Regions from separate parts of the Nostoc sp. ChiQUE01b genome, predicted to be linked through region 1. Evidence: predicted binding sites of a transcription regulator. Region 1 holds the regulator's gene; the other holds the start of a gene.
The links. The regulator NtcA, encoded in region 1, controls nitrogen genes in cyanobacteria. The targets are predictions, from matches to a motif close to TNTGTANNNNNNNNTACANA.

Region 1 (16,217 bases):
CTTGGAACTTTGCAATTATTATAATACTTAGTTGCGTTTTTGCTATAGCCTTGCCTCAATACGGGATACAGCATGATTTGGGCGGCTCAAAGTGGCGTGGAGTATTCACGCACAAAAACGGTCTAGGAGCAAGAATGGTAACGAGTAGTATGACTTTTTTGATCCTTGGTTATCAACATCAAAGACGTAATTGGCTTTTTTGGGGTGGGTTTTGCTTATCAGTACTACTTTTACTGCTTGCGTCTTCAGGTTCATCTCTAATTAATCTATTAATTCTAATATTGGCATTTTTTGCTTTTCAAATTTGGCGCTGGGCATACCAGTTCATGGTACCAACCTTAATAATGATAGCTACTATCAGCCAAAGTTTATATTTTTGGTTGTCTAACGATGCTGATATCCTATTCAGTGCAATTGGGAAAGATGCGACACTGACTGGTCGAACACAGTTGTGGCCATTAGTAATTGATATGATTTGGAAACATCCTTGGCTTGGTTATGGTTATGGTGGATTCTGGCAAGGATGGAATGGCGAATCTGCTTATATTTGGCTTGCAGCTGGATGGACGCCAAGCCACCCCCACAATGGCTATCTGGCTCTTTGCCTAGATTTGGGTCTTTTAGGGTTAGGAGTATTCTTTTTAGGATTTTGGCGCAGTTATCTGCAAGGATTTGCTTGGGTGCGTGGTAGTAAAACAGCATTTGATATTTGGCCACTTATACACATGACATTTATACTCTTATCTAGCCTCACTGAATCTAACTTGCTGGAATCAAATAGTTTGACTTGGATACTGTATGTGGCGGCATCTCTCTCAGTCAGAATGTAAAGATTAAGTAACAAGAAAATGATTAATCAATATAACTGTAACCAGCTAGTAGCAGCAAAACTGATAGCTATTATGATGTAGATATGCATATTTATTGTTCAACCCAGTTTCGCCAAGTATGAATATAGGTTCCATAAATAAGGTATATTTTAGACTTGACAAGTGAGTGTTTTACTAAAGTAACGTTTCACATTTCCCCTGCTTATACCCATAAATTCAGGGTTTCGACCATTGTTCCGAGTGAGTGAGTGAATAATTACTTACTAAACTAATTAAAAATTGAAATTATTATGGCATCACCGAAGAAAGTACTAATTATCGTTGAAAATCTCCCAGTTCCCTTTGATAGACGGGTATGGATGGAAGCAACTACTTTGCAAAAAGCTGGGTATGAAGTTAGTGTAATTTCACCTACAGGTAATGGCTTTGAAAAAGATTACGAAATTATTGAGCAGATTCACATTTACCGTCATCCTCTACCACCAGAAGAAAGTTCTGTCATTGGCTATCTCCGAGAGTACAGTTGGGCGATTAACTGGCAATTCCGTCTAGCTCAAAGGGTATGGCGAGAGCGTGGTTTTGATGTCATACATATTTGTAATCCGCCCGATTTACTTTTCTTGGTAGCAGCATGGTTTAAATTATTTCATGGTATATCTATTATCTTCGATCATCATGACCTCAGTCCGGAAATGTATGAAGCTAAGTATCGGCGGCGCGATATTTTTTATCATGGATTACGCTGGGCTGAACGCTTGACCTATGCCACAGCAGATATGGTAATTTCAACGAACGAGTCACACCGAGAAGTAGCTCTTAACCGTGGGCACAAGAAACCAGAGAAAGTATTTATAGTTCGTAGCGCGCCGGATCTTTCGCGCTTTCGCCGAATGCCTCCAAACCCCAATTACCGTAGAGGTAGAAACTACTTGATAGGTTACATGGGTGTTATGGGAGAACCAGAGGGTATTGATTATCTCCTCAGAATGGTATATTACATTGTCCACAAAAAAAATCGCTCTGATATTCACTTTATGCTAATTGGTAGTGGACCTATGGCAGAAAAGCTCAAGGACTTATCTAAAGAGTTAGAAGTGAATGAGTTTGTAGAATTTACAGGGTTTAAGCAAGGTGAAGAACTCTTAGAGCGGCTTTCCAGCTGCGATGTGTGTGTAGAGCCTTCTCCAACATCTGCTTATAACGAAAACTGCACTATGAATAAAATCCTTGAATATATGGCAATGGGAAAACCAATTGTCCAGTTTGATTTGCGAGAAGGAAGACGTTCTGCACAAGAAGCATCTCTTTATGCCAAGCCTAACGATGAGGTGGAATTTGCTGAGAAAATTCTGCAACTTCTAGATTTTCCTGAACGTAGAGAAAAGCTTGGAGCCGAGGGGCGACGCAGAATGGAGGAGATTCTTGAATGGCAATATCAAGCTCCAAAACTGTTAGATGCTTACGATAAAGTTTGGCAAAGTAGGTAGCTACTTGAACTTTCAGAATTACTATACTAAGTAACTGGATTGAGTAATGAGTAGATGTTTCTGTCCAAAAATTACAAACTGACTAAAGTCGAGTTTTTTACTTGATTGTGAAATTTTGGCTTTGGCTAAGATAACGTCAGTTTGGGTTAAGGACTCAAATTTAATTGCTTGGACGAAAGAATAAGGGTTTCACACTGTCAAAACTAACGACCAAATCAAGGTTTCAGCTTATTCCGAACTCAGGTTAAGATAGTTGCTCTGACAAGGAATATAGCCGTATAGTATCCAAGTAAAAAAATCAAGCCTTTGATAATCCAGAGATAAATTGAATATTAATAGTTGATGGCTAATGCAAAAAACTTTTAATTGAACGTCCTGTTACTAAAGGGTTGATTTATGGGACGTAGTTAACTCACCTCAAATCCCAAAATTAACAAATTTTTTGCTGAATAAAGGTACACAGACCACCGTTACACATTTGCACCAAATGGGGACTAAATTTTAACTTAAATACTCTATACTACAAGACAGTTCAGTTAAATATTTCTTGCTTCTCTATCTTTGCGTCTTTGGCGGTAGCCTACGGCAAGCCGCTTTGCGTCTACGTTAAAAAAATGATTTTGATAAAGAGTTAAGCCTTAACTGAACCGTATTGGTCTATACTATATTTTATATTGTAAAATTATATATAATCAGTATTGTCAATTGCACTGGTTTGTGGCTGTTCTAAGTCAATTTTTAGTTTCTTGCTTAAGACCTGTACTTTGGAAGATTTATGTCAGAAAAATCTATGGAATCTAGAGAATCTATTGATTTAGACCTTAATCGTTACTTATTGATATTGAAACGGTGGTGGTTACCGGCTTTCAGTATATTTGCGGCAACAGTTATTCTGAGTGCCATATCTATACTGTTTCTGAAGCCAGACTATGAAGCAGAAGGAAAACTGTTATTCAGGGTTCCCAGTTTTAAAGTAGCAGGCAATAATCTTTATCCTGATACCTCTGAAGGAGGAGAGGCAGGAGATTTGAAACCATTAGTAGCAACTCAAAATCCCATCAGCAGTCAGATAGAAGTTATTTCTTCCCCAGCTTTATTACAACGGACAATAGACAAACTACAACTTAAAGACAACGAAGGTGAACCTCTGGAGGTGAAAAAACTACTAAAAGTCCTGAACCTAAAAATTGTTGGTGGGACAGATGTATTGCGTATTGCTTATAAAAGTCACGATCCTGAAGAAGCAGCGGCAGTAGTCAACACAATTATGAGGTTTTATTTAGAAAATGATATTCTGACAAATCGCTCTGAGGCAGGAGCAACTCGTCAGTTTATGGCCAAGCAACTTCCTACAACTCAAGCTGCTGTTAATAATGCAGAAGTAGCGCTACGTATATTTAAACAAAAGCATCAGATTGCAGATTTATCAGAGGAGACAAAGTCAGCTGTTGCGACTATTGGAAATCTAGACAATGAGATGAATACTGTCAAGGCTCAACTGGATGAGGTAAATGCCCAAACCAATCAACTGCGGCAGAAAGTAGAGCTAAATTCTCAGGAAGCGATCGCTGTGAGTGCCCTCAGTCAGTCACCAGCAGTACAGGGAATTCTTACACAACTCCAAGAGACTGATCGGCAGTTAGCGGTTGAGCGCAGCCGTTTTCTAGATGACAATCCTATAATTATTAACCTAGAAGCAAAAAAAGCTAATTTAAAATCTCTCTTGCAACAGCAAGTTGGTCAGACTATTGGCAATCAAACACAAGTTCCCCAGAGCTTATTGCAGATTGGAGAACTCAGACAAAGCCTGATACAAAACTTTTTGCAATCAGAAATACAACGTTTTGGCTTAACTCAAAGACTCTCCTCTCTATATAATTCTCGTGCCAGCTACGAACAGCGGGTGAAACTCATACCCCAGCTGGCACAAAATCAGCGAGAGTTGGAACGGAAAGTTGAAGTTGCAGAATCAACCTATCAAACTTTATTGAAAAAGGTTCAAGAGCTACAGTTAGTTGAAAATACAAATGCACCTAGTTCCCGGATTATTGCTCAGGCTTTAGTGCCCGAAGATCCCACATTAACCAAAACAATTATTGTTTTGGTGCTAGGAGTCATGTTCGGTTTGTTTTTTGCTACCACAACTGTACTTTTTCTCGCCATGAGAGATAGATCTCTAAAAACACTTAAAGAAATTAGAGATGTATTTGGATATACTTTGCTAGGAATTGTTCCTTTGTCTGTTAAAAAGCTTCGTTCTCGTTATTCAAATGCAGAATCAATATCTCAAACAATTGCTGTTAGGGACACTCCTCACTCTTTAACGAGCGAAATGTACCGGATGATTCAAGCAAATCTGAAATTCTTAAGTTCAGATAATTTGCTCAAAACCATTGTAATTACTAGCGCAGTTCCTAAAGAAGGTAAGTCTACAGTTTCAGCTAATTTGGCAGCAGCGATCGCTCAACTAGGACGTCAAGTTTTACTAATTGATGCAGATATGCGAGTTCCTTCTCAACATCATCTCTGGCAACTAACCAATGAAGTTGGTTTGAGTGAGGTTCTTGTAGGTCAGGCTGAATTTGACATTGCCGTATCTAAGGTAATGGACAACCTTGATGTTTTAACTGCTGGAGTTAGACCTCTCAACCCACTTGCTTTGCTTGACTCAAAACGGATGGCATCACTGATTGAGAATTTCTCATCTCAGTATAAATATGACTTTGTAATTATTGATGCCCCTCCACTACTTTTGGCAGCCGATGCTTTGACTTTAAGCCAAATGACTGATGGTATTTTGTTAGTAGCCAGACCGGGAGTAATTGATTCCAACAGTGCTAATGCTGCTCAAGAGATATTAGAGAGATCCAATTACAACGTTCTAGGTTTAGTAGTCAATGGAGTCATTGATAAAAATGAATCTACTAGTTATCGATATCATTCTCACGAATATTTTAACCCAAGAGAGTTGACAAAAGAGTTGAAGGGACTAGCGAAGAAATAAAGCTTCAAAAAAATTATTTTAGGAGCTAATCAAGTTCGGATAAATATTTATTAATAAATACTGACGCCAAGACGCAAGAAGTTTTAAATAATAAATAATTAACCGGACTTAGAATTATATAGCGCTCCTATATCTGATAAGGTATATCTTCATCAGTATAGGAAACGCTATATTAGAAGCTATAGATAATTTTGAGGATGGTAGTCCGATTTCTTTAGATGTTGCCACTCTAGTTTAATTGGGTTTATTAGGATTTTTGCTAGCCTCGCAAGTAATATGTGTAACTCAGTTCGCTCCATGCACAAAACCTTATTCATCCAAATATCTCCGGTAGCCGCACATAATTTCAGCATCTCTATTCTTCTTGTTTATGCGGTCGTGCTATTGGGTCTTGTTTTCCCTTGTGGCTTTTCATGACCCGTCTCCAATTGGGTTGTAGACAAAAGCTCTGTATAAATAAGAACCTTATCATACAACCCAATGCTATACTTTTAACTACTACCTATTTTCAATTGCTCCTCTATCGGTTGCATAACCGGACACACGAGGATTGCCTAGAAAATCCGTTGTCAAACTTTTCCACTTTAAACCATTATTAATTGCCGGACTTGTTGATTTCAATCTAAAGTCACGAGCCGAGGCATTAACAAACTGTGGATCTCCAATCATATCACGAGATCCTGTAATCTTGATCGTCGAATTATTGGAATAAACATTGTAGTCATAAGTGACGTTGACATTTTTCATGTTGCTATTCACAGCATTACCTGGAGAAGCATACATAATGTTATTGAAAATTCTGACATCAGACGAATAACCAGCATAAATTTCGCCCTTTGCCTTTTTTTTAACTTCTGGACTTTGCTGATTCAAATATGCCGTGTTGTTGATAATATCGATATGCTCACTATCATGGGCATGAATACCTGAACCACCATTCTTGTAGGTGATATTGTTAGCAATTAAAATCCGTCCTCTATATCCTTTTGAAACATCTACAATAATGCCATTACCGTCTGATATCTTTCCGACTTTAATCCAAGGAATGTACATTCGATTTTTGTAGCTCTTGTTATTGGTCACAAATATCTTGTATCCCCGGTTGTTGTCAGAACTCCAATTATCAAGCATGGAAATGCCACTGGAACCATTAACTGTGTACCAAGCGTTATTGAAAACAGTGTTATTATCCACTTTCACATAATCAGTTTGCATTGCTGAGATACCTGATCCTCCACAATCATGCACTTTGTTGTTCAGAATATTTATGTGATGAGGATGACTTTTGTCTTCTCCTATGCTTATGCAATTTCCGTCAGTAAGCGGATTTGATGGTTTCTTCTTCTTCTTTCTTGACAAATATGACGCATACGCCTCATTATAGTTCATTTTAGCATTGTTCCCTATGACCTCCAGCCCGTTAATCTCGATATATGAAGCTCCATTTGAAATCGAGATACCATTCCATGTATTGTGCTGAATTTTTGGAAAATGCCCAGGATATGCTTTATATTTAATCCATGCATTTGCTCTTCCAGAACGTTTAATACCTAGTACAGCCCCATCTTTGGGCCTATTCTTGTAGTCCCCGTTCATAATAAGTACCGTGTCACCAGGATTGGTAAGGTTTGCTGCCCTTTGAAGTGTCCTAAAAGCAGATGAGGTAGAAAGCCCGCTATTTCTGTCGTTTCCGTTACCACTAACATAGTATGTTGTCGCAGTTGAAATACGACTGATTAGCTTGCGGTTAGGTACTGGTATTTCCTGAACAGTAGATGACTGAGGAACATCTTTAAATAAAGACTCTGTTATTCTCTGTCCTTGAACCAGACCTGTTAATGCCCAGGGAAGTACAAAAGATGCGCTCAAACTGAGAAAACCGAAACCATGAATCATCATAGGGAAAAAATAGGGTATGTTGCAAAAACTCAATCGTTAACGGTCAGTAACTCTAGCCTTAGTTAATAACCCAGTATTGGATACGGTCATATCACTGCCACTTGTAAGTTTATACACGGTTTTATAGGTTTAAACCTGCGCATTTTCGCCTAAATATGGCTGAACCACCTTTTGAGCTTGTGTTCCAAAAAATCGCAAACATCTGATAAAATCACTGAATAAAAAATATCAGTATCCAGAGTTACCCTATTCATGAACACCAAGCAACCGCACAAATGGCGTCATTTCCAATTCGACATCATTCTACTGTGTATACGCGGTATCTGTGGTTAAAATAGTATATCTGTCATCAATTAGTTAATTTACTTAAATAATTCTTATGATAATAAGAATCACTAAATGACTAAAAATAAATTCTGGACTAGTACTTACCGCATATGCTGTCTAAAATATTCTCATTATCATAAGAAATCCAAGTACCTACAATAAAGATTGCCAAAGCCTATTAATGCACATTAAGAATTTACAGTGAGAGTTGTAAAGTTTACAGTATTTCTCTAAGAGTAATATTACTTAAAATTATTATAATAACGGATATATAGAAGTGGTCAGATAGCTTAGAACATTGGCAAATCAGAAGAGAGCATCTGTCAGATATTTATCGCAGACTTGTCCTAACCAGTATCACAGCCTCTATAAAACGCAATTTGGAAGAAGCGATGCCTTGTCGAGCGTTAGTTATATGTAACTTGGTGTTGATCAAAGGATAGTGCAATTTTAGGGACGAAGAGGGTTGGCAACGTCCCCATTTGCATCTATCTCTTAAACTAGAGTCCGAATAAGTTCAGAAGATTAAGGATAATACCTAGAGGTCCAGTTACAGTGTTTATGGTATCGCCAGTCTTAGCTGCACCAGATCGGTTGACTACTACAACGTCATTATTGCGGAGTATGGGATTAGTTTGCTCATTAATCCCAGCGGAGAAATCCACTTTTACTATACGTTTAGTGACAGAACCATTAGGGTTGAGGCGAATTAAATCAACAGCTTTACTACTAGCTCTGGCATCATTAAATCCGCCAGCGGCGAGTATAGCTTGATTTAAAGAGCTATTTGGTTGAACGTCTGTTAACCCTGGTTTTTTGACTTCGCCGACCACACCAACCTGAATCCGTGTAGGAGACAAAGTAGTGGTAGCTAATTGAGTCGCTTCTGCGGGGTTAATTTCAGTTGCCGTCGGAATAACAATCGTATCTCCGTCTTGCACAATGATGTCTTGATTGGCATCACCACTCTGTAACAGTTGCCAAAGATTAATATCTATAGATTGTTCTGAGCCAGTTCTTGTAGGTCGGCGTAGTTTGAGATTACGCACATCAGCTTGTGCTGTAATTCCACCAGCTAATTGAATTACCCGTGTCACATTTGGTAGACCAGTAGGGCTGGCAGTGCCACTGTTAGGGGTTGCGCCCACTTGGCTATCTGTATTACCTGGGGTAACAAGATACGAACCAGGACGGTTAACTTCACCAATAATTGTTACTGTGCGGGGTGTGGTTTGACTGGCGGCAAAGTTAGCTGCAAATATATTGCGAGATTCTGCGACGCTGAAGTTGGTTGCTGTTGGCACAACTATAGTGTCTCCATCTCGCAAGGTAATATCCTGCGATAAGTTGCCTGTTTGAATGAGTTCCTTCAAATTGAGGCTAACAGCTTGCTCTGAAGAACGTCCTATCTTACGCCGTAATTGAACTTGAGTCACATCCGCAGCTAAAGTCACCCCCTGCGCTGTTGTTAATGCGGCTAATACAGTTGGGTATTGTACGCCTGGATTGTTGCCGGCGCCTCCGCTCAAGCTTAGAGTGTAAGCTCCAGGACGTGTCACCTCTCCAGCAACGAAAATATTGATGGGACGAGGAGACAACAGATTGACTGAGATTAAGGGACGTTTGAGGAAGCGAGCATATCTTCTAGCTATTTCGTCAGAAGCTTGTTCAGTTGTTAGCCCTAGTACTGACACACTGCCAATTAAAGGTAGGTTGATTGCTCCACCTGGGGGAATTTGATATTCACCTGTATATTCAGGCACTTCAAATACATTTACACGGATGAGATCGCCGCCTCCTAATGAATAATTAGTATCTAATTGTGTTTGTGTGATTGGTGGTTGTGTAGTTGGTGGTAATGGTTGTCCCTGAGCTAGACTGGCAGATGACACAGCGGCATTGACAGCAGTTAACAAAGCCATACCGACAGCTGGCTGAATTAGGAATTTAGACAAACTTTTGTTAAGCATATTTACCTGAGACTCTGAAACTACAATCTATAAAGTACTGTCTAAACATTTTTATTTTGACTATACCTAAATATTCAAGTTCCCCGACACTCTTATTTTCCTAGAAAAGTGTGATTTTCCGGAGGAAATTTGTTTATTGAACTTAAATTTTTAGTGAAGTTAGCTTAAAGTTAATGTTGCTTGAATAGAACAATATCAAAAAATATAGGATTTAGGCAACTAAACCCAGTTTCTACAAGAAATTGTTTGTTAGCCAACAATCAAGTAGTTACGAATAAAGTTTTCTTGTCAAAGTTAATTTAATGATATTTAAAATCTGCGATGAGTAGTAAGGGACTACTAAAATTAGGAACAAGTTCATTAAATAAATACAAATAACCTTGAAAAGATGTCGGAATTTTATTTTTTGTGGGTTGCGTTGGCAAAGAGAACTTAAAAAAGCAGAATTTGGGTTTTGTTCTTTAAGCCAGTCGACAATTTCCTATTTGGCAACAAAACTAATTCAATGAGTTGTTTTTTCTTTGGATTTGTTGAATAAAAAATTCTTCTAGGGAGTGACGTGACAAGTTCATGGCGATAATTTTACCTTCCATGAGACGAAGACTGGCAAGAAAATCATAGTAATCATCTTGTAGTGTACCGTGCCAGGAACCATCAGGCTCAAATATGAGAGTGGGTATCCATTTTTTGAGAATTTCCCAGTTACCACCTTGACCTTTGACGTGATATGTGTTTTTGAAGCCTAAAAGTTCATTGAGGGAACCAGAGCAAATTAGTTCACCTTGAGCGAGGATGGCAATGCGATCGCAAATCTGTTCTACTTCACTCAGAACGTGGCTATTGAAAAAAATCGTCTTACCAGCGGCTTTGAGCGCCAGAATAATTTCCCGCATTTGGTAGCGTCCCACCGGATCGAGACCAGACATTGGTTCATCCAGAAAAACTAAATCTGGCTCGTTAATTAGCGCCTGTGCCATACCAACACGCTGTAGCATTCCTTTGGAATAGCGACGCAGCAACTTTTTACGGGCATCGGCTTGGGATAAACCCACTAATTCCAGCAGTTGAGGAATACGTTGGCGTTGGATACTTTGGGGAATTTGGAATAGCCCAGCTGCTAGCTGCAAAAATTCCCAGCCAGTGAGATAGTCATACAAATAGGGATTTTCTGGTAGATAACCGATATGTTGCTTAACACTGCGATCGCCTATTGGCTTACCCAACAACGATCCCCGTCCAGAGGTAGGATGAATAATTCCCAGCAACAATTTTAAAAGGGTGGTTTTCCCAGCACCATTTGGCCCTAGTAACCCAAAGGTTTCGCCTTTGTAAACCGTTAAAGAACAGTTTTTCAGAGATACGACTTTTTGATTTAGCCAAAAACCAGTGCGATAGACTTTTCGCAACTCAGAAGTTAGTACTACTGGCGGAATGTCTGTCGTATTAAGTTGAGAATTAGGGTCATCTGCAACAGACTTCATCTCGGTTAAATCACTATTTATCAGCTTGGTATTAATTAAAAATTACCCGGTAGGCTGATAATAACCATCACCAAGCTGTGTGTCAATTATCGGGAACTGGGGAGTAGGGAGTGAGTGGGGAGTGGGGAGTGGGGAAAAGGCAGGGAAGCAGGGGGCAGAGGGAGCAAGGGAGAAGAGTTTTCCCTTTAGCAAGAGCAGCACCCCGGCCCTGGAGCCTCTTTTGAATGCCCAATGCCCCATGCCCCTCAAGAGTGCTGAGTCATGTTAGCGGATAGCTAAGGTTTAGCCCGTGCTGAGTGCTGAGTTGGGAATCTTGCTTCTTTACTCAGGACTGGGAACTCGGAAAAAAGGAACTGTTTTGCCCCATGCCCCTTTTGACTCCTTTCACAGAACACCTTTAGAACTAGGAATTAGACCAGCACGACGAGGGTCAATTTCCACCGCCAGCCGTGTTGCTCTTGCAAAAGCTTTAAATGTCGCTTCAATGATGTGATGGGAATTAATGCCATCCAGTTGCCGAATGTGCAGTGTCATCTGGCTATGGTTCACCAAAGCCACAAAAAATTCTCGCACTAACTGGGTATCATAGGTTCCTACACGCTGGGTAGGAATTTGCAAGCCATAGCTGAGGTGAGGCCGTCCAGAAAAGTCTAGCGCTACCTGAACTAAGGCTTCATCCAGTGGTGCAAGAAAACTACCAAAGCGGACAATGCCTTTTCTGTCGCCTAATGCTTGGTTCAAAGCTTGCCCTAAAGTAATGCCTACATCTTCGTTGGTGTGATGATCGTCAATTTCCCAGTCTCCCTTGGCTTGGACATCTATATCAATCAGCCCGTGGGAGGCAATTTGATGCAACATGTGATCCAAAAACGGAATACCTGTTGCTGCTGTGCAAGTTCCTCTACCATCCAGGTTGATGGTAACTTGCACATTAGTTTCACCAGTGGTGCGGTGAATAGTGGCAATCCGAGGGGTTTGGGTTAAGCGATCGTAGTTTGAATTTAGTTTGGTTGTTTGCATGGGGAGTGGAAGAGTTAAAAGTTAGGAGTTATGAGTTAGGAATTAAGAACTATGAGTTATGAGTTATAAATTTTTAACTCTTAACTCCTCACTTCTAACTCCTAACTTTCTCACCCTAACTCCTAACTTTATCGCGTCACATTCCCATAATTTCATATCCTGCATCTACATAGAGAATTTGTCCGGTAATGCCGCTGGACAAATCACTACACAAGAAAGCGGTAGCGTTGCCTACTTCTAGCTGACTGACGGTGCGTCGTAAGGGTGCTATTTCTTCTACATGATGAATCATATCCAAAATTCCACCCACTGCTGAAGATGCCAAAGTGCGGATGGGGCCTGCGGAGATGGCATTGACGCGGATATTTTGTGGCCCTAGTTCAGCAGCCAGGTAACGCACACTCATTTCTAACCCCGCCTTGGCAATTCCCATAACGTTGTAGTTGGGGATTGCTCTGACACCACCTAAATATGTCAGGGTGACGATGCTACCTCCCTCTGTCATCAAAGGTTTGGCTGCACCACTTAACTGCACCAGCGAGTAGGTACTAATTTCTAAGGCGGTGTTGAAGCCAGAGCGAGAGGTTTGGCTAAAATCTCCACTTAAATCATCTTTGCTGGCAAAAGCCAGACAATGGATGAGGATATCTAGCTTTCCCCACTGTTCGCGGATTGTCTCAAAGGTAGATTTAATTTGTTCGTCATCTTGGACATTACAGGGAAGAAATAAGCTGGGGTTAAGAGGTTCTACCAATTCTGCGACTTTTTTCTGCATCTTGCCGCGTTCATCCTGTAGGTAGGTAATACCCAGGTTTGCTCCAGCTTTGTGCAGCTGTTGAGCGATGCCCCAGGCGATCGAGCGGTTATTGGCAATACCTGTAACAAGGGCATTTTTTCCAGTCAGATTTAGCATATAAATTGTTAATGCGATCGATCATTAGGAGCATACTAGAATCTGAGGCACGTTTTGTCTTTGTTTTATACAGGATTGACAAAAATGAATATTGCTAAGGGTGTTTTCTATGAAAAAAATCTTGATTTTTTATAAAGATATTCTCAAGATATCTTTATTTGTTCTTCAAAAAACCTTTTGAATACAGCTATTGGAACTACTTATCAACAAGTAGTAGCTGAAAGGATCAACAATTATGTATCATTATAAACAAAGAGTTATGAAGAGATTAGTTTGAGTATAGGAAAGTACAGAAAGGTTGACGGTGCTTTATTCATTTTTCAGGTGTATTCTTAGGTAATCAGTTTTTGTTTTTCCGGCATTGGGTAGGGGAAGGGAGATGATCGTGACACAAGATAAAGCCCTAGCAAATGTTTTTCGTCAGATGGCGACCGGGGCGTTTCCGCCAGTTGTGGAAACGTTTGAACGCAATAAAACGATCTTTTTTCCTGGCGATCCTGCCGAACGAGTTTATTTTCTTTTAAAGGGTGCTGTGAAACTTTCCAGGGTGTACGAGGCAGGAGAGGAAATAACGGTAGCACTGTTGCGAGAAAATAGTGTTTTTGGTGTATTGTCATTGCTGACAGGAAATAAATCGGATAGGTTTTACCATGCAGTTGCATTTACCCCTGTGGAATTACTGTCGGCACCAATTGAACAAGTTGAGCAAGCACTCAAGGAAAATCCAGAATTATCAATGTTAATGCTGCGAGGTCTGTCTTCGCGAATTTTACAAACAGAGATGATGATTGAAACTCTTGCCCACCGCGATATGGGTTCTAGGTTGGTGAGTTTTTTGTTAATTCTTTGTCGGGATTTTGGCGTTCCTTGTGCAGATGGGATCACAATTGATCTGAAGTTATCTCATCAAGCGATCGCAGAGGCAATTGGTTCAACTCGTGTTACTGTTACTAGGCTACTGGGAGATTTGCGTGAGAAAAAGATGATTTCCATCCACAAAAAGAAGATTACTGTGCATAAACCTGTTACCTTAAGTAGGCAGTTCACATAAAAACAATTGGAGGAAGGGGAATCGGCGCGTGTTGTATTTTGAAAAATGACACTAATAGCTAGAGGTAAATCTAAAATTGAATAATTTCAGCTATTGCCAATTTCCACTTCTTTCCAGACAATGCTTAAAAGTAGTAGGCTGTATCTGGAAGGATTTCGGTAGCTAAAGATGACCACCGGATACATCCTCATCGCAGCAATTTTGATTCTGGGAGGCGTAATTGCCACTGTTGGCGATCGCATCGGCACACGAGTTGGCAAAGCCCGCCTCTCACTTTTTAAGCTTCGTCCGAAAAATACCGCTATACTAGTAACAATTTTTACTGGTGGTTTAATTTCCGCATCAACTTTAGGGATTTTATTCGCTGCCGACGAAGGCTTGCGAAAAGGAGTCTTTGAGTTAGAGGATATTCAAAAAGACCTCAGACAGAAGCGAGAACAGCTAAAAACCGCAGAAACTCAGAAAAGTCAGGTAGAGAGCGAGCTAAACCAAGCAAGAATTGCTCAAGCAAAGGCACAACAAGACTTGCAGGCAATTAATCAATCCTTGCAGACGGCAAATGCCAAACAGAGGGAAACGCAAGCCCAGCTGAACCGCACCATTAGTCAACAAGCCCAAACCCAAACTCAACTCCAACGCACTCAAGGTCAGCTAGATCGGGTGGTAACTCAATACCAAAAAGCCATAGCTGAATTGCAAAGTGTTTACAACCAGAGAAAGGAACTACAGGCGGCAGTTGAACTACTGAAGACAGAACGCCAACGGCTTTATGCGGAAGCGAAAAAAGCCATTGACGAAGCCAAAACAGCAATTGAAAAACGCGATCGCGAACTTGCTAACCGTCAAGAAGCCATAGAACAGCGCGATCAAAAAATTTCTCAACTCGATCAACTAATTCAAAAACGTAATGTCGAAATTACAGCGCGAGAGCAAGTGATTGCCAAACGAGAATCGCGCCTCAAAGAATTGGAAGCACAACAGGAGGAACTAGAACAGGAAGTTGCCAGACTGGAAAAATATTATCAGTCTTACCGCGACCTGCGTTTGGGCAAGCTGGCCTTAGTTCGTGGTCAAGTTCTGTCGGCTGCTGTAATTCGTGTTACTCAACCTGCTGCTGCTCGTCAGGCAGTGGTACAACTTTTACAAGAAGCCAATCGCAACGCCAACCTTGAATTAAGCGAGCCAGGAGCAAATCCGGCAAATTTAGAGCTGCTGCGCGTGACCCAGGATAGAGTCGATCAATTAAGCAAGCAGATTGGCGATGGTAAAGAATATGTCGTGCGAATTTTCTCTGCTGGTAATTATGTTAGGGGAGAAAAGCAGATAGAATTTTTCGCGGATACAGCCCAGAATCAACTGGTTTTTTCGGGAGGCGCGGTGCTAGCCACGACTACTGCTGATTCCAAAACCATGACATCTTATCAGTTACAGCAGCGGCTAGAAATACTGATTTCTGCTTCCCAATTTCGGGCCCGTAATGCCGGAATTGTCGAAAATGTGCAAGTAGAGGGGACTTTTCTGCGCTTTGTCAGCCAACTAAGACAGTATAATCAACCCTTGGAGATCAAAGCAATCGCAGCAGAGGATACTTATACAGCCGGGCCATTGAGAGTAAAATTGGTGGCAATAGTTAACGGAAAAATTATTTTTAGTACTTAAAAAATTATTTGCACACTGTTGTTAGTAAGATTTAAACATATTGAACAGCAGCCAGAATAGTTGCTGTAGCTGCATTTTTTATTTAGCAGACACTACGCCCAGCAAGATCCCTGTAAGGGTACATTTCTAATTTTTAATTTTTAATTTATTATGAATTTCCGTGAATTTTCACCAACCCAACCAGTCATCTTGGGGTTTGATCCAGGTCGAGATAAGTGTGGTTTAGCGGTGATGGGACTGGATCGGCAACTGTATTATCATCAAGTCGTGCTAGCAAAAGAGGCGATCGCTACCATTGAGACACTGCGTCAAAGGTTTCCGATCTCTTTGATGGTCATGGGCGACCAAACTACAGCCAAACAGTGGAGAGAGAAATTATATCAAAAATTGACAGAACCGTTGAGTATTATTTTAGTGGATGAGCGCTACACAACCTTAGAAGCACGCGATCGCTATTGGCAAATGTTTCCGCCCAAAGGGCTAATCAAGCTATTACCACAGGGTCTACGACAGCCTCCAAGACCCATAGATGACATTGTTGCTATTCTCTTAATCGAAAGATACTTAAATCGCCTC
Region 2 (16,217 bases), on a different contig from region 1:
CAATTCCTGATGTCCAAATAGCTGCTAAAGTCGCCGAAAAAATTTTAAGCAGTATTACCAAGCCAATTGTTTTGGACGGCTATACAATCCGAGTCTCTGCCAGTATTGGCATTAGTGTTTACCCGTACAACAGTCAAGATAGTGAAACTTTGATGAAACAAGCTGATACAGCAATGTACCATGCAAAGCGCCTGGGTAAAAATCGCTACGAGTTTGCTTAATTAGTCAAGAGTCAAGTCTCCAGGTTTTCTCACTCTAGTTACAATTTTTACCTCTAAATGAGGAATTTAGACTGGAGATACGTCTAAGGCACTGTCTTGAAAAAATACAGCGGATCTTCTGCGAGGTAAATTTTTCGCCAAGATGTAGACCTAGCAAGGATTTTTGGCTTTAATACTAAATCTCATAACTGATGTCAGAAAGCATTAGTCATCAGAGATAATTAGGAAAATAAAATTGTATGTAATTTTATTTACTTCTAAAAGTATACTTGTATTTACTCGCTTCTGACGCTGTTTTATAAGTTTAAAAATCCTTTTAATAGGATAAATATGTTGTTTTATCTTTACAGATACTTACTCATCAAATCTAAACTATACAATTAAATCAGTATTATTTCATATTTTTTTGAACTCCTGATTTAGTAAACATAGTGTTTATACTTAAAAGTGTTAAGATATTATTAATAAATAATGAAGTAAACAAAATGTTCGCAATAAATTATTGACATATCTAACCTGAGACTGATGTAAAAACCGCTTGTTAAGAATACGACTTAAGTATAAAGACTATTTGATATCGGCAAATTAAGGTTAATCGACAAGCGAATACCACAATGATTTGTACACTACTAGCAATGATTTCATAAAGTTAAAAAGCTTTTTTCAAAAACTACAGTAAATATACGGTAGTAACTAAAAAAATCCACTTGGGAATAAAAAAATAGTAAATTTACTGAAAGACATGAAGACTAACTTCCGAATCACAAAGTTTATGATATTCTGCATAGGTGCTTATATACTGATCCCAAAAATTGCTGCTTGCACAGGTATATTTAGTACTGCAAGTGCTAATTCTTTTGGCCCTACTAGCAGTAACACCTTAATCGCCCGCAAGGTCAATTCTCAAAATTTACAAGACATATACATTCCACCAAATTATGGTGGTCCCGACAGTCATAATGGTAGCGGCACCCGCTGATAGCAATTTTGAATTTTAGATTTTAGATTGTGGTCGAGTAGCGCAATGAGTTTGCTACCGTCTTGTACACCACATCTTTTACTTGGCGGCTCATTGCAAGATGTTGTGCTTAGGGTTGCGAAAACCGTCAGGCTCTTTAAGGTAGTTTATTCAAGCCAATAGTGGAGATTTCCACCAATGATTTGTTTGTATAAGTGTGTGGACTTGCCAATTTGAGTCTGGTTGAGGATAATCTAAACGGAAGTGTCCGCCTCGGCTTTCGGTTCTAAAAGCAGCACTTTTGAGAATTAAATCAGCTACATCTAATAAATTGCGGGTTTCTGCCCAAAGTCCCAATTGCCGTTCAACATCTGGTAGGTCAAAACTAACGGGTTCTACTGGACGTAAAGCAAGCAAGAATTGACTTAAAGGCAAAGCAGCGAAATCTTGCTGCCAAGATTCAATAGTAGCGATCGCACTTTCCAGCCTTGATTGCTCCCGACAAATACCAGCACTTTCCCAGACTAGACGCGGTAACTTCTCCCTGAGTGCTTCTAGCTGTGCTTGTTGGATGTGCCACTCACTAGCATCAGCATTAAATTTCCGTAATGGTAGCACTGGTGTTTCTGAGGGCAGCCCGATATTTTCTAACTTAATATTAGCCATCTGGGCCCCAAACACAATACATTCCAACAGGGAATTACTAGCAAGGCGATTGGCCCCATGCACACCAGTACTAGCGGTTTCACCCACTGCGTACAAACCGGGGATATTTGTGCGATTCATCAGATCCGCAACAATTCCACCCATCCAGTAATGGGCAGCTGGCGCTACAGGAATTGGTTCGTGGAAGACATCAACGCCCCAATGCTGACAAACTTTGATGATATTAGGAAACCGGTGACGAATCTTGTCAGCAGGGATGGGGCGCATATCCAACCACACATGAGCAGTAGCCAAATCAAGGGCGGTACGTTGTAAATGGCTGAAAATTGCTCTACTGACCACATCTCTAGGTGCAAGTTCACCCGCAGGGTGGTAGTCAAAGGCAAAACGTCGCCCTTCATTATCGATGAGATGTGCCCCCTCGCCGCGTACAGCTTCGCTGATCAAGAAGCGATCGGCACCAGGTTTAGTCAGGGCGGTGGGGTGAAATTGGACAAATTCTAAATCGCGGAGGATAGCCCCAGCGCGAGCTGCGATCGCTACCCCATCACCCGTACTCACAGCCGGGTTAGTGGTTTGGGCAAATATCTGACCACCACCGCCAGTTGCTAGTACTACAGCACCAGCTCTTATCCAGGTGATTTTACCTTGATAAAACAGGCTAATTCCCTGACAGCAAGCAGTTTCGGGTTCAATCCACAAACTCAAAGCCAAAGCTTGCTGAATGACTTGAATATTTTGGCGACGTAATACTTGAGCTGTCAGGGTAGTAGTAACTTCCCTCCCTGTAGTGTCCGCAGCATGGAGAACACGGCGGCGAGAATGGGCGGCTTCCAAAGTTAAAGCTAAGGCTTGACCATGACGGTCAAAAGCGACCCCCAAGTTAACTAGGGATTGAATGCAGCTAGGGGCGTGTTGGGCGAGAAATTCGACAGAGGTGCGATCGCATAAACCTGCACCCGCCTGGATCGTATCTTCAATGTGCAGTGTTGGAGAATCTTCTGGGGCGATCGCTGCGGCAATGCCACCTTGTGCCCAATCGCTGGCGGACAAAGCAACGGTTTCTTTGGTAATCAAGCCGACTCGCAAGGATTCTGGCAGACACAGCGCTGTGTATAGTCCAGCTGCACCAGCGCCGACTACTAAGACATCAAATTGGCTGGGAATATCTATCTGAGACAAGGTAATGGGTAGGGGGAAGTGAGGAGTTAGAAGTTAGAAGTTAGGAGTTTTGAATTTTTAACTCATAACTCATAACTCCTAACTCATATCATCTCCCACTCCTTAGAATCAGGAGTGGGCTGCTATTTGCTACATTAACTGCAATTCAGTTATCTGTAGATACCGTTGTTAAAGCGATCGTCTCCTTCATTAAAGGCAGGCTCTTGTTCTGTCACGGTAAATTTTTCGAGGTTGGCTTGCAGGGTTTGTTTTTGGCGATCGCTTAATCCTGGAAGATCCAATACATCCTCTACATTTTGGTAGGGAGCATTGGTGATGATTTTTTTAGCCAAAGTGGGATAAAGCCCTGGAAACTGTTGAAAAGCTCGGACGTTGGTATTATTCAAATCAATTTTTTTACCAAATTCCGTTCCTAGTTTAGCGTCTGCCCGATTCTGCCGCTCAATTGCCAGAACTGGGACTTGGGGAAAAGCAAAACTGTTGAAACTAGCAGCTTGGGCTATCTGAGTTGTTCCCAACCATCCCCAGCAACTAAGTAACAAGCTAAACACTGTTAATAAACGCGCCAATCCTTTCACGATTTTTCTACCTCTTTCCATCAAACAGAAATAAAAGTTTTAAGCTAACAACAGTTATTAGTCATTAGTCATTGGTCATTGGTCATTGGTCATTAGTCATTGGTCATTGGTCATTTGTAAAGGACAACTGACAAGGGACAAAGGACAACTGACAACTGACAAGGGACGAAGGACAAAGGACAAAGGACAAAAGCTGATAGCTTAGTCAACACAGCAGTCATCAGAAACTAATATACAGCGTATTAATATCCACAATATTTACTGTTACTGGGTTTGACTATACTTTTGCCAAAAATTTTCATCGGGGAAAGAGTGCTTGCATAGCTGCGATAGCGTTGCATCGACATCCCAGCAGCATTTCCAGCTAGACGAAATCTTTTCGGGGTGGCTGATTCTACCTCTCAAGCAGACACCAAACTGCATGATTTCTAAGATCGAAAACTTTACCAAAAGAGAGTTGATGCTGATGGATTTTATGTAATATTTCTTAACTAATTAATCATCTACAGCATCATTTTTGATGTGTCGTAGATTGGGCTGGGAAAAGTTTCAAAAACAGAAGCCTACACGCTCATTGCAACATATAGTGTCTCCTGCCTTCTTCACGCTGCGATCGCAGCTAACAAAAATAGGCTGTCTACCAAAATTGTGCTTAAAACTGCGCCACCAAAGGCATACCAGTGTTTTTGGGTTCGACCTAAGGATAAAATTCCCACTGTTAACAGCACTAGAGCGAGAATTATTGCCCAAGCTTGTCCCCAAGGTGTTTGTACTTGTATTAAAGCGTTTTGTAAAATTTTTGACGTGCTGTCTGCATCTGCGTTCATGATTTGCCGCCAATAGGGCATTAAATCCACAATATAAAAATATACATCTGTTAAAACTGTACCGAGTAAAGAACCTAAATAAAACCAGTTACCTACCTTGCCCCAATTCTTCGCTAGACACCAACAAGCAAACGGTAAACCGATAAACTCCACTGGCAGATGCCATAAAGGTTCCCAACGTAACCAGCCCCAGTAAATCGCTCCTGCTAACCAACTCCAGCTAAATCCTAAGAGCAAATCCCCCCAGACATAAGTTGCAGGACGTGACATTAAGGTAAAACTTAGCCACACCCAAAATCCTGTCAGGGCTAAACTCAGACTTGGTAGCGATCGCACTATTGGCGCTTCTACAAATACTGGCACTGATACCAAAAACACCGCCGCTGCAAACACTAACCAACTTTGTCGGGCAGAAATAGATAAGGGAAGAGAGGGAGAAAAGGAGAATGTAGATTCCAATTGCCTGATACCCTTCAGCCCAGTATCAGCTAAATCCAACTCGGTATCAATAGAAGGGGTAGAAACGCTGTAGGAGGATAGTGTATTATTAATCAAAGTTTTTAATATTTGTTACTAAACTTTATCTTATTTAATATATCACACTTTGAAATCCCCCCCTGGGGCATTGTAATTATACTGAAATTTTCAGGAGCCTTGGCGCAAACCAAACAAAACATTTTCTGCCAAAGGAATCCATTAAACCGATTCGCAATTCGCAATGACGCTTGCGGACTCGCTAACGCTGCGCTAACGCAATTCGCAATTACGTGTTGTAACGGGGATAAAGACAAGCAGCCCAACACTTGCGGCTTGATAGAAGCCGGGGACTTAAACCCTACACTTTGTTAAAGTTGCATTATGTACATAACTGCTCTGTAGTTCATTGTAAATAGGGGACTACAAAGAAGTGAGAGGTAAAATTTAACAGTTAAAAGTGAACTGACATCAGTCTGCTAAATATTAAAGTTTGATGAATTGACAAAATTCCGTTGACTTATTGAGGTGGGTGTAAGAACATAGTCAGCGTCTTCGATGATTTTATTGATCGGTAAAATTGAATTTTCTACAAAATTAGGTGCAATAAAGAGTATATAAAACAACATCATCATCCTAAGAATAATGTCTCAAACACGAAAAAGGTATTAATTGCAGATGGAGTTTATTCAAGCTTTTATTTTAGGTATTGTTCAAGGTATTACAGAATTTTTGCCAATCAGCAGCACTGCACATCTTCTGATTGTGACAAAAGTGTTTGGTTGGAAAGAACTAGGTTCTAAAGATTTTGTTGATGCGATTCAATTTGGCAGTGTTATCGCAATTGTGGGGTATTTTTGGTCGCTGATTTATAGTATTGTCAAAGGTGGAATCGAAGCACTAAAAGCCAAAGACTGGCAACGCGAAGAATGGAAGATTCTTGTAGGTATTGTAGTTGGAACACTGCCAGCTTTAATTTTCGGCTTCCTTTTAAAAGATATTTTACCTGAGAGTGCATTAATTATTGGCATCATGTCAATTATCATGGCACTTTTACTAGCTCTGGCAGAAAAAATTGGCACTCGTAAGCGAGGTTTTGAGTCATTGCAGATTCGGGATGGTATTTTGGTTGGATTGGGACAAACACTTGCTTTGATTCCGGGTGTTTCTCGTTCTGGCTCGACTTTAACGACTGCCTTATTTTTAGGATTAGAACGCTCTACAGCAGCGAAATTCTCATTTTTGTTAGGGTTTCCAACTCTTACCATTGCGACGCTGTATAAAAGCTTGAAAATATTCAAGTTGTTTCAAGCTCACCAGTTGCCAGATAACATTGTTGCGCTGTTAATTGTAGGAATTATTTCAACCTTTATTTTTTCCTACCTATCAATTGCATTTTTGATCAAATACTTAGCAACCAAAAACACTTTGATTTTTGTATGGTATAGATTAGCATTTGGTAGTGCGATTTTACTAGCGATCGCAGCAGGTTGGAAAGGATAATAGTCATTAGTCATTTGTTATTAGTCATTTGTCCTTTGTCCAAAGAAAATGACTATAGCGATGTCTTACGACTGGACTTTAGACTAGAGAAGAGTGATCGTTATGGGTGGGGGTTAAGTCTGTATTAGACTCAACTAAGAAACGCTATAATGCCCAATGCCCAATGCCCCATTACCCCTTATCCCCTTCAGGGGCCCCACCTTCCCCATGACTACCATTCATCCTGCTCGAATTACCAAGGTTCTTCCAGACTCAATAGCCGCAGAGATTGGCTTTGAAGCTGGGGATGCGATCGTTGCAATCAATGGTATACGTCCCCGCGATTTAATTGATTATCAATTTTTGTGTGCTGATGAAGTCTTGGAATTAGAAGTTTTAGACGCTGCTGGTAAAACTCATAGCCTGGAAATCGAAAAAGATTACGACCAAGACTTGGGGCTAGAATTTGAAACTGCCCTATTTGATGGCTTAATTCAGTGCAATAATCGCTGTCCATTTTGCTTTATCGACCAACAGCCACCAGGTAAGCGTACCAGCTTGTACTTTAAAGACGACGATTACCGCTTAAGCTTTTTGTACGGCTCTTATCTTACCCTGACCAATTTGCCAGAAAGAGAATGGCAGCGAATTGAACAAATGCGCTTGTCTCCGTTGTATGTTTCTGTTCATGCCACGGAGCCGGAAGTTAGAATTAGACTGTTGAAAAATCCCCGTGCGGGACAAATCTTGCAACAACTCAAGTGGTTTCAAAAAAGACGGCTACAAATTCATGCTCAAGTAGTTGTTTGTCCTGGTATAAATGATGGCGAACACTTGGAGCAAACCCTAAAAGACTTAGCATCCTTTCATACTGGTGAAGTGCCTACGGTGGCATCGGTGGCAGTTGTGCCAGTTGGGTTGACACGGTTTCGTCCTTCAGAAGACGAACTTACACCCGTAACCAGAGAAAAAGCAAAAGAAGTGATTTCTCAAGTGCGAATACTCTCGCAACAATTTCGCCAAAAGTTTTCCTCTAGCGTCGCTTGGTTAGCTGATGAGTGGTTTTTGATTGCAGGTGAGGAATTACCGAGCGAATCTGAATATGAAGAGTATCCCCAAATTGATAATGGTGTTGGTTCAATTCAGTTGTTTATCAAGCAATTTGCAGCCGCTGCAACAGAATTACTACCGCCAAAAGTTTATCCTCAGAGAAAATTAACTTGGGTAGTAGGCAACGCAGTAGAAAACGCCTTTGAACCTATCTTGAAACGGTTAAATTCTGTTGAAGGATTAAAAGTAAATATGCGTGCTTTATGTAGTGATTATTGGGGACAGAGTATCACGGTCACGGGATTACTAACGGGTCATGATTTGCTGTTGAACTTACAAGGGCAAGATTTGGGAGACGGAATTTTACTGCCAAATGTAATGCTCAAACATGGTGAATTAGTATTTTTAGATGATATGAGGATTGAAGAATTAGCTTGTAAATTAGAGACAAAAGTTTTACCAGTAGGAGGAGTTGAAGATTTAATCAATACCTGTATTCTTTAAGCTGTTTTTATTAGCTCTTTAGTCTATACCAGTTCCCAAATGGATGAAGTAAATATCAAAACCTCACCGAATTTTAGATTTTAAATTTTAAATTTTGGATTAAAAATTCAAAATTTAGAATTTAAATTAGTTTGAAGCCCCCGAATTTAAACGCGAGAATAAATCCAAAATCCAAAATCGAAAATTTTTAATTGAAGAAAAAGCATTCATGAGCCACTGCAGTCTTCTCCCAAAGGGAGAGGCTAGCGCCTTTCCTTCGGAACGCTACGCGAACGCGGAGTGTCTCGTAGAGAAGGAGTCTCCCCAAGTAGAGCATGTGGCGTGCATGGGATCAATCCAAAATCCAAAATCCAAAATCCAAAATCCAAAATTGATTCACCCCCAACCCGTCTTCTTAGCAATAAAAGGGTTTGAGTGTGGGGTTATCTATCATATTTGTTAACTTTTTTGTTGCCATCAAGTGAAATGATTTCCATATTAATTAGATTAGAGGCTGGGGATTAGAGATTGGGGACTAGGCATCAATTTCTAATCCTCAGTCCAATCTGAACTGAAGGTTTTTATCGCAGAGAAATTATCCGCGAGTGAGTTTCTAACTTTTCAGTCGCTGTTAAAACTTCTTGTCTTGCCCATTTATCTGCTGCCAAAATGTCATCTAAAGAGGGATTTGCACGGTTATCATTTTGATGGCGATCGCACACCCATTCGATACACCGAGGAATATCTAAAAACCGAATTTTTTCATCTAAAAATAAAGCTACAGCTTGCTCATTGGCGGCATTCAACACTGCTGGCATTGAACCACCAGCTTTACCCACAGCATAAGCCAACTGCATACAAGGATACTTCTGGTGATCTGGTTCACGGAAGGTGAAATTTCCAGCTTTGACTAAATCTAGTCGTTCCCAGTTAGTGTAGATGCGATCGGGCCAAGATAAGGCATACAGTAAAGGTAAGCGCATATCTGGCCAACCGAGTTGGGCTAAAACTGAAGTATCTTGCAGTTCAATCAGCGAGTGAATAATGCTCTGGGGATGAATGACAATTTCGATATCGTCATAATCCAAGCCAAACAGAAAGTGAGCCTCAATTACTTCCAGTCCTTTATTCATCAAGGTAGCAGAGTCTACTGTGATTTTCCGTCCCATTGACCAATTAGGATGCTTGAGAGCATCAGCAACGGTTACATCTGCTAACTTTTCTACATCCCAGTCGCGGAAAGCTCCACCAGATGCAGTGAGCAAAATTTTCCGCAAGCCTCCCTTGGGCACACCTTGGAGGCATTGAAAGATTGCGGAATGTTCGGAATCAGCTGGGAGTAATTTTACACCGTGTTTTTCAACTAGGGGTAGAACCACAGGGGCCCCAGCAATCAGGGTTTCTTTATTCGCTAAGGCAATATCTTTACCAGCTTCAATAGCTGCGATCGTGGGTAGCAAACCAGCACAACCAACGATCCCAGTGACAACGGTTTGGGAATCACCGTAACGGGCTACTTCTATCACTCCGGCGTCACCTGCCAGTAGAATCGGTTGAGGATCGAGGTCAATGATAGCTTCTTTGAGCGCTGGTAATTTATCTTCTGAGCAAATGGCTGCTATTTCTGGTCGAAACTGCCGAATTTGAGCAGCCAACATCTCTACATTGTTCCCAGATGCCAATCCCACAATCCGAAACTGATCTGGGTACTGAGTGACAATATCTAAAGTCTGAGTACCAATAGAACCAGTGGAACCAACAAGAGTAATCGCTTTCACAATTGCTTAAGGATTTACAGACAACTCTCACTATAAATTGCTTGGGACTCTTTAATCACAGCAATCATCATAATCGATACACTGATGCCAAAAGAGGGAGTGGGGAGATGAGGGGGATGAGGGAGATGAGGAAGAAATCAATTCAAAATTCACGCATTAAAGAACTTCTGCCTTCTGCCTCACTTCTCTACGAGAGGCTGCGCCCTAAGCGTAGCTATGCCGCAGGCTTTACGACTACGCTCTGTTACCACCTGCTTCCTGCCTTTTCCCCAATGCCCAATGACTAATGACTCTTGACAAATGACAAATGACAAATTTTCGTATAACTAGACAAAATTTGTATTTATAAATACTATATTTCTAAAGATAAATTATGAAAAAATTGGCAAAAGTAACCAAGCATGGAACACTTTTAAGTAATTTTTAATCTGTCCAGTTTGTCAATTGTGTTGGTGGAGGATTTAATATGCAAAATATTACTCATAAATTGCTGTGTTACAGCCATAGGTAAAAGGATGCACAAAGGAGTTTGTTGAAGCACTCAACCCTATGGTCAAAGTTCAAATAGTTATAAAAAAAGTTTTATGGAAAAATGATTTACTGTTTCCAGCAGCAATATGGCTTGCCAGTCGAATATTCATCTGGACAGCTATGTTGGTGATTGCGCCAAAACTACCATTACCAGCAGAAGAATTTTTACCGCGTTTTAGCTGGGGGGTTTTTGATGCCTGGGATAGTATCCATTATCGAGCGATCGCAACTTCTGGTTATGAATTTGTGAATGACGGCAAGCAACATAATCTGGCCTTCTTTCCTCTGTTTCCCTTAAGCATCTGGGTTTTGATGAAGTTGGGCTTACCGTTTGAATTGGCAGGCACATTCATCAACAACTTGGCATTTTTTGCAGCACTTTACTGTTTGTACTTTTGGGTCAAGGATCATTATGGCATCAATACAGCGCAGTGGGTAACTGCTGTACTTTCTTTGTATCCAGCTTCGATGTTTACGGGAGTGATTTACACAGAGGGGCTGTATTTGTTTTTGAGTACGGCGACTTTGCGGGCGTTCGAGCAAAAGCAGTATGCCTGGACTGCTTTTTGGGGCGCGATGGCGACAGCAACACGTCCTACAGGTATGGCACTAATTCCAGCATTAGCGATCGCAACCTGGAAAGAACGCCGACCACCCATTGCCTATATAGCTAGTTTCACTACTGCTATTGGCATACTTTTATTCAGTTTGTATTGTGCGATTTATTTTGGCGACCCTTTAGCTTTTATCGAAGCACAGCGGGGATGGCGACCTTCCCTTGGGTTTGATTGGCAGGGTTGGTTAAATATGTTCATGCAAATTGCCGTTGGCAGTAAAAATTGGCAATTTGGTTGGGTGCAAAACTCCTCTGGCGGGATTCAAGACCCTTGGTATCTCTTGTTATTTGGCGCGATTGTTGTCAGTGGCTATCTTTTATGGCATTTCCGTCAACGTTTTAGTTCTGTAAAATTATTTTATGGCTTTTATGGTTTAGTCTTATTTTTGTTGATTCTGGCAAGCGAACAGTGGATCAATAACTTCCTCAACTTGTTCATGGTCTTAGGTGGTGGCTGTGTGTTGTGGCGCTTACACACACAACTGACCCCAGTTACAGTTATTTATGGCTTTTGTGGTATTGGTTTGCTGCTAGCTTCTGGAGGCACTATCTCATTAAGCCGTCTCGCCTACGGTATTGTGCCTTTAAACATAGCAATTGGTGTGCTGCTATCTCGCCATCCTCGTCAGGGATATTTAATATTGGGCGCTTTTGTGACACTACTAGCCAAAATAGCTGTAGGATTTGCCCAAGAGCATTGGGTTGGTTAGAGGGCAATACGGTTGAGTTAAGGAAATTTATCCGTTGAGGCAGGCAGGGGGAGCAGGGGATGCAGGGGGAGCAGGGGGAGAAAAAAACCTTATCTGAACCGTATTGGGTTAGAGGGTTCAATCCATTATTGCTAAAAAATTGAATTTAAATTTCCTAATGAATGTATCCAATCAAACGAAGATAGCGATCGCTTCATTATTTCTAGGTGTAGGTGCCATATCTTTTGGCTCTATTTTTATGAAATTGAGCGAAATGGAACTCAGCCCCAGTGCCACTGTATTTAATCGCTTTTGGCTTGCTAGTGTGGTCTTCTTGCTCTGGCATGGATACAAGGCAATACGGCAGCGATTTTCCTTAGACAAACCTGTAGAACAGCAGTCCTACACCAACCAGGATCTTTTGCTATTGCTAGGTGCTGGTATTCTTTGGGCTGCCACTTTAGTTTTGTTGGCTTGGTCGTTGACTCAAACTAGCGTTGCGATTTCTAGTGTGTTACATAACCTCGCTCCCATATTTACTAGCTTAGGGGTGTGGCTATTATTTCGTCAGGGTTTTGAGAACCAATTCCTGATTGGGATGATCATCGCCCTTGGCGGAGCGATCGCTATTGAATTTGAGGAGTTGCAAATTGCCACAGATGAGGTTCAAGGAAGCTTGGCTGCGATCGTTTCGGCAATCTCCTTGAGTGCATACCTGCTGATCGTAGAAAAATTACGAACCAAATTTTCTCTGGCCACAATTCAGCTGTGGGTCTGTGCGATCGCGGCTTTAGCGATTTTCCCTATACTTTTGTTTACTCAAGATCAGCTTTTTCCTTCTACAGTCAGTGGGTGGCTTTGGGTAATTTTTTTGGCGCTGATTTGCCAAGTTTTAGGTCATGGGCTTTTGACCTATAGCCTTGCCAAGTTTTCCTCTGTGGTTGTCTCCTTGGTACATCTGTTAGAGCCAGTATTTAGCGGCCTTTTCGCTCTGGTAATTTTTTCGGAAACATTAACTTTCTCAAATTGGGTAGGTTTCGCTGTAGTTTTAATAGGTTTATACTTAGCCGTATCTAGCCAAGAGGCTGTTAATTTGCCGTTTCAAGAATCAGTCAAAAATATAATTAACACTTTCGTTCAAAGTATGACGCTCAAACTGTCATTACTAAAGCAACAATTCTCCGAAACACCAGCTTTATTAGGAACTGTCTCATTATTGTTTGCTCTAATTCCCATATCTTTAGCACCATCTTTGACCAAATTGTGTCAACAAGAAATTGGTGCAAATGCTGTAGTATTTCATCGCAGTTGGATTGCGACAGTTGTCTTTGGGCTGTGGAATGGACTTGAGGCTTTCCGCTACCAACAATCTATTGAAGGAGGCAGGAGGCAGGAGGCAGGGGGCAGGGGGCAGGAGGCAGAGGGCAATATTACTTCTGCCTTGCTTGATAACCAATCCATAAAACAGAAGCCTTTTACAAGTCAAGAAGTCTGGCTATTGTTGGCAATGGGAACCTCTGCTGGAACCTATCTTTTATTGTGGGCCTGGTCGCTGAGTCAAACTAGTGTTGCCAACGTGGCTTTACTGTCTAATTTGAACTCCTTATTTGTTGCTTTGGCTGGGTATCTGTTATTTGGTCGACGTTTCGACAACAGATTCGTGATTGGTCTAGTCACCGCTTTGGCAGGAGCGATCGCATTTGAACTCAATAAGGTGCAATTTGCAACCGATCAAATATTAGGTGATGCATTAGCATTGCTAACTGCGGTTTTCATGGCTACATGTATGCTGCTAATAGAAAGACTCCGAACCAGATTTAGCACTGCAACTATCATGTTGTGGCGCTGTGGAGTGACAACAATGTTTCTACTACCCGTCCTGCCATTCCTTGAAGATAGACTATTGCCCTATTCCTGGACCGGTTGGTTTTTCATCATTTTCCAAGCTCTCTTCTGTCAAGTGCTGGGTCAGGGACTTTTAGCTTATAGCCTCAGTAGAATCTCTTCAGGCGTTGTCGCCGTCACACTTCTTCTAGAACCAGTTCTAGCTTCGATTTTTGCTTGGTTCATCTTTTCAGAACAAGTAGGTTTGTTTGACTGGGCTACTTTTGCCGTAGTTTTAGCGGGTATCTATCTAGCCCAATCTAGTCAATCGATTGTTCAAGTAACAAACGAAGGATAGTAAGTAAGTCCGCGCAAATAAAGCTAACTAGTGAGGGTTGTCCTTTGTCATTTGTCCTTGGTCATTTGTAAGGGTTCAGCAACTTAAAATCTGCTGTAGTATTTGGACACTGCCAACGAGACTGATACAATTTATGACAAAAGCTTCCGAAAAAACATTATTAAGATTAGTGAAATCTCCGTTTAATAGGTTCTTAAACTCTCTCCCATTGCCGATTCGTGGATACTTGCTTATTGGCATTATATTAGCAGTAGTGATTCGATTGCTTTGTGTTCCAAATAAATCGGTGGATTACAAGTTTTTTTTAGCGCGTTGGTATGATTTCATTGCATCTCATGGCGGGTTGAGCGCTCTTAAATATAGTTTTGCTGATTACACACCTTCCTACCTTTATTGGATTGTAATTGCTGCCACCCTGCTTTCTGGATTGCCCAAAATTTTCACAATCAAGCTTTTTGCGATGACTGTTGATTTTCTTTGTGGTTTTTTAACTTACAAAATTATCAGACTAAAATACCCAGAGGGGAATAAACCAATCTTTGCTTTTTTGGCAGTTATTTTGAGTCCGACTGTTATATATAATAGTGCCCTCTGGGGTCAATGTGACAGCATCTATACAACAGGGATGATTGCCTGTATTTACTTTTTATCTATTCAAAAAGAAATTCCTGCCTTACTCAGTTTTGGTGTGGCACTTTCTTTTAAGTTGCAAGCGATGTTTTTAGCACCTTTATTATTAATTTTTTTAGTCAAAAAGAGAATTCATTGGTATTATTTACCATTAATCCCGACGGTATATATAATTTTAGTTTTGCCATCGTGGTTGATGGGAAGACCGATACAAGAATTGCTCTTAGTATACTTTAACCAAGCTAATAAATATAAACAATTGGCGAAAGGTGCGCCTAATATTTTTCAATGGATTCCTAACAATTTTTATAATATTGTTGTCCCTATAGGTTTAACGTTAACTGTATCTGCAATATTTTTATTAGCATACATTGTTTATAAAAGTCAGCTAAAAATTACTCAAAATAGACTGATACACTTAGCCACAATCTCAGTTTTGTTTATGCCATATATCCTGCCCAAAATGCACCAAAGGTATTTTTATCCTGCTGATATTCTTTCAATTATCTTTGCCTTTTACTTCCCTCGATATTTTTGGGTAGCTATAGTCGTGCAAATGGCATCATTTTTCAGCTATTTGGGAACTCCCATATTTATCCAGTTATTTTCAATCCCTTTAGGTTTTGCTCTCTGGTTTGTTGTGCGAAAGTGCGATCTAATTTATCCAAAGCGAAATTTTAGAGAATATGTATCTAAAGGTTGAAGAAGAATCCAGAAGTCAGAATTCAGGAGCGGAGCCGGAGATGCTCCGCCTCCGGTCAGAACAAGAAAGTGGGGAATTCAGACCCGCTACTAATTGTAGACCGCTAAATTAAAAATTTAGCGGAGGTGCAAAAACGCCGTTTATTCATTTGCCACTCGCACAGAATTCTATTCTGAATTCTGGCTCCTGACTCCTGATTTCTGCTTTGATAAATGAATTAAGATTAAAAAAGTAATACCAATTTGAAAAATGATTCCGACAGATGGATTCACACCAAGCCAGACGCACCAAGGCAATTCCCAATCCAAAATCTAAAATCCAAAATCTAAAATGGTATAAAATATCTTAGATATTTAACTTATGGTGAAACAAGTGTAAATTCTTTAGCTGATCCAATAATTTTACTACCAGTTATATTAATTTGCTGTAAAGCCCCATTGTCTAACAGTAAATAAGATTTATTAGATAACATTTGTTGTAAAGTTGGCACAGTTGCAGGAGTTACTTTACAATCGCAGTAAAAGTCTAAACTAGGACGCCCATAAGCAAAAGAAGTATAAATTTGTGTTCCTGTTGAAACATTTGCCCGAATTAATTCTGCTACTGGTTTAACTGGAAAAGCTTCCTTTAATTCCCAAATCCATGATTGCGAACTCATCAACAGTGCTAAAACTAAGTACATTCCAGAAAATAACACTGGAATAAAGTTGCGATCGCGCTGTTTAATTAGCCAGACTACTATACTCATACTTATTGCCAAAACAATACTCATGACTATTAAAATAGGTTCTTTCTTTGCAAGAATAAAGTAAACACAACCTCCTAAACCAGCAATCGCAATAATAGCCAGAAATATTGTCCAGCTTCGCACCTTAAAATGACCGTACTGCCAAATTTCGCTAAGTTTAGCACCAATTGTCAAAGCTAAAAATGGATATACAGGCATAACATACCACGGCAGCTTAGTTCTCATTAAAGAGATAGTTCCTAAGTAAATAATTGTGCCAATAATAATTAAACAACCCCAGGTAGTATGACGTTTTTTCCAAGCTAGATAAAAACCTGACGGTAAAAATAATAGCCAAGGAAAACTATACTTAATTAACTCAATTAAATAGTACCAGGGTGGCCCACTATGATTTTCAACAGATTGTGTAAGGCGATCAA

Region 2: the regulator NtcA is predicted to act here: its motif matches at 4,990-5,009, upstream of RMY63_RS21625 (DUF3120 domain-containing protein).

The regions. Positions count from the first base shown of each region.
Region 1 covers NZ_JAVRBM010000008.1:156,986-173,202, forward strand. Annotated here, with positions in the region: gene RMY63_RS08310 (O-antigen ligase family protein) at 1-830, shown strand, start outside; gene RMY63_RS08315 (glycosyltransferase family 4 protein) at 1,121-2,317, shown strand; gene RMY63_RS08320 (GumC family protein) at 3,093-5,321, shown strand; gene RMY63_RS08325 (choice-of-anchor Q domain-containing protein) at 5,820-7,220, opposite strand; gene RMY63_RS08330 (SLBB domain-containing protein) at 8,048-9,517, opposite strand; gene RMY63_RS08335 (ABC transporter ATP-binding protein) at 10,015-10,998, opposite strand; gene hisB (imidazoleglycerol-phosphate dehydratase HisB) at 11,383-12,018, opposite strand; gene fabI (enoyl-ACP reductase FabI) at 12,155-12,931, opposite strand; gene ntcA (global nitrogen regulator NtcA) at 13,311-13,982, shown strand; gene RMY63_RS08355 (DUF3084 domain-containing protein) at 14,151-15,641, shown strand; gene RMY63_RS08360 (Holliday junction resolvase RuvX) at 15,792-16,217, shown strand, end outside.
Region 2 covers NZ_JAVRBM010000034.1:43,034-59,250, forward strand. Annotated here, with positions in the region: gene RMY63_RS21605 (CHASE2 domain-containing protein) at 1-221, shown strand, start outside; gene RMY63_RS21610 (hypothetical protein) at 994-1,200, shown strand; gene nadB (L-aspartate oxidase) at 1,351-3,027, opposite strand; gene psbU (photosystem II complex extrinsic protein PsbU) at 3,177-3,605, opposite strand; gene RMY63_RS21625 (DUF3120 domain-containing protein) at 4,208-4,987, opposite strand; gene RMY63_RS21630 (undecaprenyl-diphosphate phosphatase) at 5,585-6,409, shown strand; gene RMY63_RS21635 (TIGR03279 family radical SAM protein) at 6,617-7,942, shown strand; gene dxr (1-deoxy-D-xylulose-5-phosphate reductoisomerase) at 8,503-9,699, opposite strand; gene RMY63_RS21645 (mannosyltransferase family protein) at 10,249-11,556, shown strand; gene RMY63_RS21650 (DMT family transporter) at 11,714-13,717, shown strand; gene RMY63_RS21655 (hypothetical protein) at 13,851-15,050, shown strand; gene RMY63_RS21660 (glycosyltransferase family 39 protein) at 15,409-16,217, opposite strand, start outside.